Linked DNA regions of Luteolibacter sp. LG18. The protein of the gene in region 1 interacts with the protein of each later gene in a pairwise test. Links are inferred from orthologs where the notes say so. Each region holds a gene or a part of one and is shown on either strand. Other genes may lie near its edges.

The links.
Region 2: the proteins of cysK (region 1) and cysE interact in binary tests that used the Escherichia coli proteins (3 or more experiments, as listed by UniProt). The link is inferred for Luteolibacter sp. LG18 from one-to-one orthologs.

Annotation. Positions count from the first base shown.
Region 1 is NZ_AP024600.1:4,533,057-4,536,329, forward strand. What follows is about bases 265-3,220. They hold cysK (cysteine synthase A), read left to right. Parts: upstream 265-1,231; coding sequence 1,232-2,209; downstream 2,210-3,220. Other genes in these bases: llg_RS17885 (NADPH-dependent assimilatory sulfite reductase hemoprotein subunit), read left to right, coding at 265-406; llg_RS17890 (phosphoadenylyl-sulfate reductase), read left to right, coding at 403-1,134; llg_RS17900 (SMI1/KNR4 family protein), read right to left, coding at 2,484-2,942; llg_RS17905 (hypothetical protein), read right to left, coding at 3,017-3,220. Outside these bases: more of llg_RS17885, read left to right, coding at 1-264; more of llg_RS17905, read right to left, coding at 3,221-3,273.
Region 2 is NZ_AP024600.1:391,005-394,173, forward strand. The notes cover bases 280-3,131. They hold cysE (serine O-acetyltransferase), read right to left. Parts: upstream 2,212-3,131; coding sequence 1,348-2,211; downstream 280-1,347. Other genes in these bases: llg_RS01535 (hypothetical protein), read right to left, coding at 295-1,296; llg_RS01545 (Rrf2 family transcriptional regulator), read left to right, coding at 2,210-2,623; llg_RS01550 (hypothetical protein), read left to right, coding at 2,747-3,131. Outside these bases: leuB (3-isopropylmalate dehydrogenase), read left to right, coding at 1-271; more of llg_RS01550, read left to right, coding at 3,132-3,169.

The DNA.
Region 1 (3,273 bases):
CCTCTCGCTCGCGGAAGCGGAACGCTACCTGCCCGACGTCATCACCCAGCTTGAGGAAAGCCTCGAGGAAAACGGCCTGCGCCATGATGCGATCACCATCCGCATGACCGGCTGTCCAAACGGCTGTGCCCGGCCCTACATCGCCGAGATCGGCTTTGTCGGCCGCTCCCCCGGGAAATACAACGTGTATCTCGGGGGCGGCCACGCCGGCCAGCGCCTGTCGAAGCTCTACCGTCCGGAGTTCCCGGGCACGGAGATTCCGCAGCTCCTGGCTCCCATCTTCAAGCACTACGCGCAGGAACGTCTGGAAGGCGAACGCTTCGGCGACTTCGTCATCCGCGCCGGCTACGTGGCGGAAACAAAACAAGGTGCCGATTTCCACGCGAACATCGGCGTCACCGCATGACCGAACTTTCCACATCCATCTCTGAAGCGGACGCGCTCTCCGCTGAACTGGCAGCCTTGAAGGCGGGCGACCGCCTCAAGCTGCTGCACGAGCGCTTTGGCTCCCGGCTCGTCGCCACCACCAGCTTCGGCATCCAGGCGGTGGTGATGCTCCACCTGATCCACGAGAACGCCCCGGAAATCCCGGTGGTCTTCATCGACACCGGCTACCTGTTTCCGGAGACCTATCAGTACATCGACGAGGTCACGAAACGGTTCCCGAAGCTCGACCTCCGCGTCTATCAGCCCACCCTCACCGCCGCCCGCATGGAGGCGCTGTATGGCAAGCTGTGGGAGCAGGGGAAGGAAGGCAACGACCGCTACGGCATCATCACCAAGGTGGAGCCGATGGACCGCGCCCTGAAGGAAATCGGCGGCGATGTCTGGATCAGCGGCGTCCGCCGCAGCCAGTCCAGCTCCCGCGCGAACCGCTCCTTCGCCGAGCAGCAGAAGAAGACCCTGAAGGTCTACCCGATCCTCGATTGGGCGGACGCGCAGGTGAACATCTACATGAACCAGCACGCCCTGCCGCCGCACCCGCTGGCCGAGCAGGGGTATGTCACCATGGGCGACTGGCACTCCACCAGCCCCGTCGTGGAAGGGCAGGACGCCGAGTCCACCCGGTTCAACGGCGAGAAGTACGAGTGCGGATTGCATCTCGACTCCGGCGTCTCCGACTTCCAGATTTGATCCAACGGTTCATTTCCTTCCGGTCCGGATACGGAACGCGGAAACCGGGCCCCAGGATCCGACTATATATCATAGAAACCGAAACCTGATTCATCCCATGCCCATCGCAGACAACCTCGTCGCCACCGTCGGCAATACTCCTCTCATCCGTCTCAACCACCTCACCAAGGGCCTCGACGCCGAGGTGCTGGTGAAGGCCGAGTTCTTCAACCCGCTCTTCAGCGTGAAGGACCGCATCGGCAAGGCGATGATCGAAGCCGCCGAGCGTGACGGCCAGCTCAAGCCGGGCGGCCTGATCATCGAGCCGACCTCCGGCAACACCGGCATCGCCCTCGCCTTCGTCGCCCGCGCCAAGGGCTACCGCGTGATCCTGACCATGCCAGAAAGCATGTCGATCGAGCGCCGCGTGCTGCTCCGCCTGCTCGGCGCGGAGATCGTCCTCACCCCGCGTGCCCGCGGCATGGCCGGTGCCATCGCCATGGCGAAGAAGCTCATCGAAGAGACCCCGGGTGCCTTTGGCCCGGGTCAGTTCGACAACCCGGCCAACGTCCAGGTTCACCGCGAGACCACCGCCGAGGAAATCTGGCGTGACACCGAAGGCAACATCGACGTCTTCGTCGCGGGTGTCGGCACCGGCGGCACCTTCACCGGTGTCTCCGAGGTCATCAAATCCCGCCGCGAGCTGAAGACCTTCGCCGTCGAGCCCGTCGGCAGCCCGGTCATCACCCAGTTCCGCAAGGGTGAGGAACTCAAGCCCGGCCCGCACATGATCCAGGGTCTCGCCGCCGGTTTCATCCCGAAGAACCTCAATGTCGATCTCGTGGACGACACCATCCTCGTCACCAACGAGGATGCCATCGCGACCGCCCAGGCGCTCGCGCAGACCGAAGGCATCCCGGCCGGCATCTCGACCGGTGCCAACGTCTGGGCCGCCCTGCAGATCGCCAAGCGTCCGGAATACGCTGGCAAGCGCATCGTCACCGTCGCCCCGTCCTCCACCGAGCGCTACCTCTCCACCCCGCTGGCCGAAAAGGTCCGCGAGGAGGTGACGAACCTCCCGGTCCAGGAAATCTGACCGCGGCGGCGGAGCCCATCCGCCAATGCCACTGTTTTACCAAAAGGCGCGGGTCCCACGACCCGCGCCTTTTTCGTTTGAGCCATCGTAGCTGAAAGCTCCGCTTTCAGAGTGTAGGGGGAAGCTCCCGCTTTCCCTCTTCGCGGGGTGGAGGTCGCTCGGCCTAACAGCCCCCCGCCAACTGGAGCTGGCGGAGACGATTCGAAAGCGGAGCTTCCGACTACATTGAACAGACTCGCCGTGCTTTCCGGCACCCGTTGCAACGCTTCAACCTTCACCTGAAGTCCTCGGTCTCCTCGAGGATGTATTCGAAGAGATTGGCGGCCTTGACCGCGACGATCTCCCGCTGGGCGGTGTCCCAGACCTTGATCTCGTCCGTCTCCAGATCCACACAGTGGAACTCGTCGCCTTCGTTATTGAAGATCACGAAGAGGTTCGCGGGCAGATCCAGTTCTCTCCTTTTTCTGGCGGTGAACCACACGCCATCGGGCACACGGCTGTCGATGAAGTCGCTCGAAACGACCCCGTAATACTCCAAGGGGCCGAATGCCAGCGTTCCCCAGATGCTGGCGTATTGCTTCAAGGACTCCGTGAACGAGACGCCCAGATGCGCTTCCGCACGAGCCACTAGTTCGGGGGACACGCCGATGCCGCGGTCGACCGCATCCGGATCACTTTCGATCACGGCTTGGAGCCGTGCGAATGCACTGGTGTGAGAGTGGTTGTGGCTCATGGGTTTTTCGGGAATCCCCCCCCTGCCTGCGGAATAGTCCGATCGCTTCCCGAGGGGCTGGGATTTAGCATCCATCACGGCCGGATTTCGGATGGCAAGGTGAACTCGCAAAGTCTGGAACCAGCGAACAGATCCTTCACGCACTCCGAGACAAGCAGAAATGACCTGAAGTCGTCCAGTCGCGCAAGATGGATGCCCTCCATTGACTCCGGCAAGAGTTGCAACTTTTGCAACTTCATCACCTGCTTGGTTCCCGGGATGTGAAGAGCCTTTGATGCGCTCCAGTCGACGGCGGGAATAGCCTTCAGTGGATTGATGAGGGTCGCCTCCA
Region 2 (3,169 bases), 4.1 Mb from region 1 along the record:
CGGCCTCTACTTCGGCATGTACGAGCCGTCCGGCGGTTCCGCCCCGGACATCGCCGGCCAGGGCATCGCCAACCCGATCGCCCAGATCCTCTCGCTGGCCATGCTGCTGCGCTTCTCGCTCGGTGAAACCGAAGCCGCCGACGCGATCGACGCCGCCGTGGCGAAGGCCATCAACGATGGTTATCGTACCGGTGACATCGCGACGGGCGCCGAAGGCGAGACCCGCGTGGGCACCACCGCCATGGGCGACGCGATCCTCGCCCGCCTCTGAGCCTCCGATTCAAGGAAGCCCGGTCACGTGCCGGGCTTCCACTCCACCGTGGTGGAGAACGAGGCCGGCCCCTGCATGCGGGTGGACACGCCGCCGCTGTTCTGGGTCATGGTGAGGATGGCTTCCATTTCCCGCTTCATCACCACCGGATAGAGCAGGGAGAGCCAGATCTTCCCCGAATCGATGGTGTAATCAAAATTGCTCTTCTTCCCATCGCTGCCGATGACGTTCTTCCGGCTGCAGGTGCCGCGAAACGAGAAGCGCCCGCAGGGATGCCCCCCGATGCCTTCGATCCCCTCGTAAACGAGGTCGATTTTCCCGGCGGGCGACTCGCCGAACAGGAGCCTCAACCCGTCCCCGGTCAGTGGAAATGCCGCGCCTTCCTTGAAGCGCGGCTTGCCGAACCAGAACCCGCACGGCAGGGCTCCGGCCGCCACGGCCATGTCACCGATACCGGGCTCGACATTCTCCACCCACACGATGCGGCGGAAGTCACCACCGCGGCCGTTCTCCGCCTTCCACTTGCCGCCGGTCTGGCGAAAGGTGGCGCTCAGGCCGGTCGCTTCGGACTCCACCGCCACCGGTTGAGGAGCTGGCTCCTTCCCCTGCTGAGGCAGCATCGCGGGCACGAAGGCATCGCGCTCGATGGTGAGGGAAAGACGATCGCCCTCCCGCTTCCAAAGATGGGTCGTTTCCGTTGAGCCGTTGAACGTGCCCGTCTCGTTGCCGAGCTCCGAATGCTTGGTCAGGCGCAAGGACTTCCCATCCATCTTCGTGACCTCGCGCGCGGTGAGTTTCGCGGGAAACGGAAGATCCTTGCGGAAGCGGACGCCTTCCTCGGTCTTGTCGATCTGCGCTTCGAGCGCGGGATCGATCGCGGCAGCGGCCGCCTTCTCCTCCGTCGCTTTTTTGTCCGGCGAGGAGGCGGATGTGGCCTTCGCCTTCGCGTCGGCGACCGCCTGCTTCACCTTGTCACAGGAAACGAGGCAGGAACAGCACAGGAGCGTGAGCCAAGGCAGGCGCATGAAATGATTCGATAGGGCAAACCATCTCCCAATACCAGCTTTCAATCTTCGCTAAATGAACCCGCGGCATTCCAACGACTGATCCATCGCATCCGCCGGATTTTCCTCCCGGGCCACGCCCACGATCACCGCGGGAACTCCGGCGACGGTAGTGTGGGGCGGCACGTCGGCGAGTACCACACTGCCCGCGCCGACCTTCGCTCCGGTGCCGATCTCGACCCGGCCGAGAACCTTGGCACCCGCCCCAAGCAGCACGCCGGAGCGCACGATGGGATGGCGGTCGCCGGTCTCCTTGCCGGTGCCGCCGAGCGTCACCTCGTGGAGGATCGACACATTGTCCTCGATGATGGCCGTTTCACCGACCACGAACGAGGTGGCATGATCGAGCAGGATGCCGCAGCCGATCCGCGCGGCAGGATGGATGTCCACCGCGAAGGCCTCGCTCATCACGCTCTGAAGATAAAGCGCGAGCCACCGGCGGCCATCGAGCCAGAGCTGGTGGGCCACCCGGTAGGTGGCGAGGGCGAGGAAGCCCTTGAAAAACAACAGCGGCTCGAGCGGCGAGAAGCACGCGGGATCCCGCTGATAGATGGCCATCATGTCCCGCGCCGCGTGGCGGACGAGCTCGGGATGCTGCCCGAAGATCTGGTTGAAAAGCGGCTCCAGCTCGGCGCGGGTCATGTCCTCGCGGGCCAGGCGGCGGGCCAGCCTGGCGGACAGGGATTCACCGAGATCGTTCCGCAGGAACACGACGTCCCGCAGCAGGTGGGCGAGCGTGGGCTCCTGTTCCACCACTTTGGCCCCATCGTCCCGGATGAGCGCCCAAACGGCCGCGGTGTCCATTTCGTTGCAGGATTTCGCTTCCGCGTCCTTCGTGCTCGCCGCGGCGGCGTGAATGTGTACCGAATCGGTCATGAAGATCTCCCAGAAGCTCGAATATGCCTGTCGTGCCCTCGCCCAACTGGCGCGGCGCAGCGACGGGCGGACGTTAACACGCCTGGAGGAGCTCGCGCAACGCGAAGCGATTTCAGCCAACTTCCTGGTGCAGATCCTCAATGACTTGCGTCGCGCCGGATTGATCGACAGCCGCCGTGGAAAGGCCGGCGGCTACCTGCTGGCGCGCGCGGCGAAGGAAATCACGCTGCGCCAAATCGTGGTGGCGGTGGATCCCGCGCTGCTCCAGTTCTCCGTCTCCAACGAGGGCGAGTCCGGCCCGGGCGTACGCGGCGCGTGGGAGCGGGTGTCCAAGGCGCTGGGCGAATCGCTCGACGGTGTGACGCTGGAAACACTGTCCCAACAGGCAGTGGACCAGATGTTCTACATCTAACCGAGGAACAACCGGCGGCATGGGTCAGTGGCCCAATTAGTCAAGAAATCCGAATGATTTCACTGGCGAAGGGCATGGGAGCGGGGTAAAAACACGGACGTCCCGCCTACCTTTTCGCCCGCCATGCCCGGCAACGCTGAACACACCCACCACATCCGTCTCCGCACCCAACAACTGGAGATGGACACGGCTCCCGCTGCCTCCGACGACTACGAGGGCAAGCTCCAGGCGGCCCAGGTCCAACTCGAACAGCTCCAGAAGCAGCGCGAGGAACTGGAACGGAAGAAGCAGGAACTCGAGGCCCTCAACGGCCGCAAGAGCCAGTTCCTCACCGCCCAGGTCGAGCTGACCGAGAAACTTTCCGGCGCGGTGACACGGATCGACCGCGAGCTGTATGAGATGCGCCAGGAAATGGAGGATCTCGAGCAGTGCCGCGTGTGCTTCGCCTCCCACCTCGACAAACTCCAGAAATACAATCCCGAGGCTTGGTCCAAGGAGCAGCTCGCCGCGCACCTCGACCGCGCGACGACCTCCGCCGACCTCGCC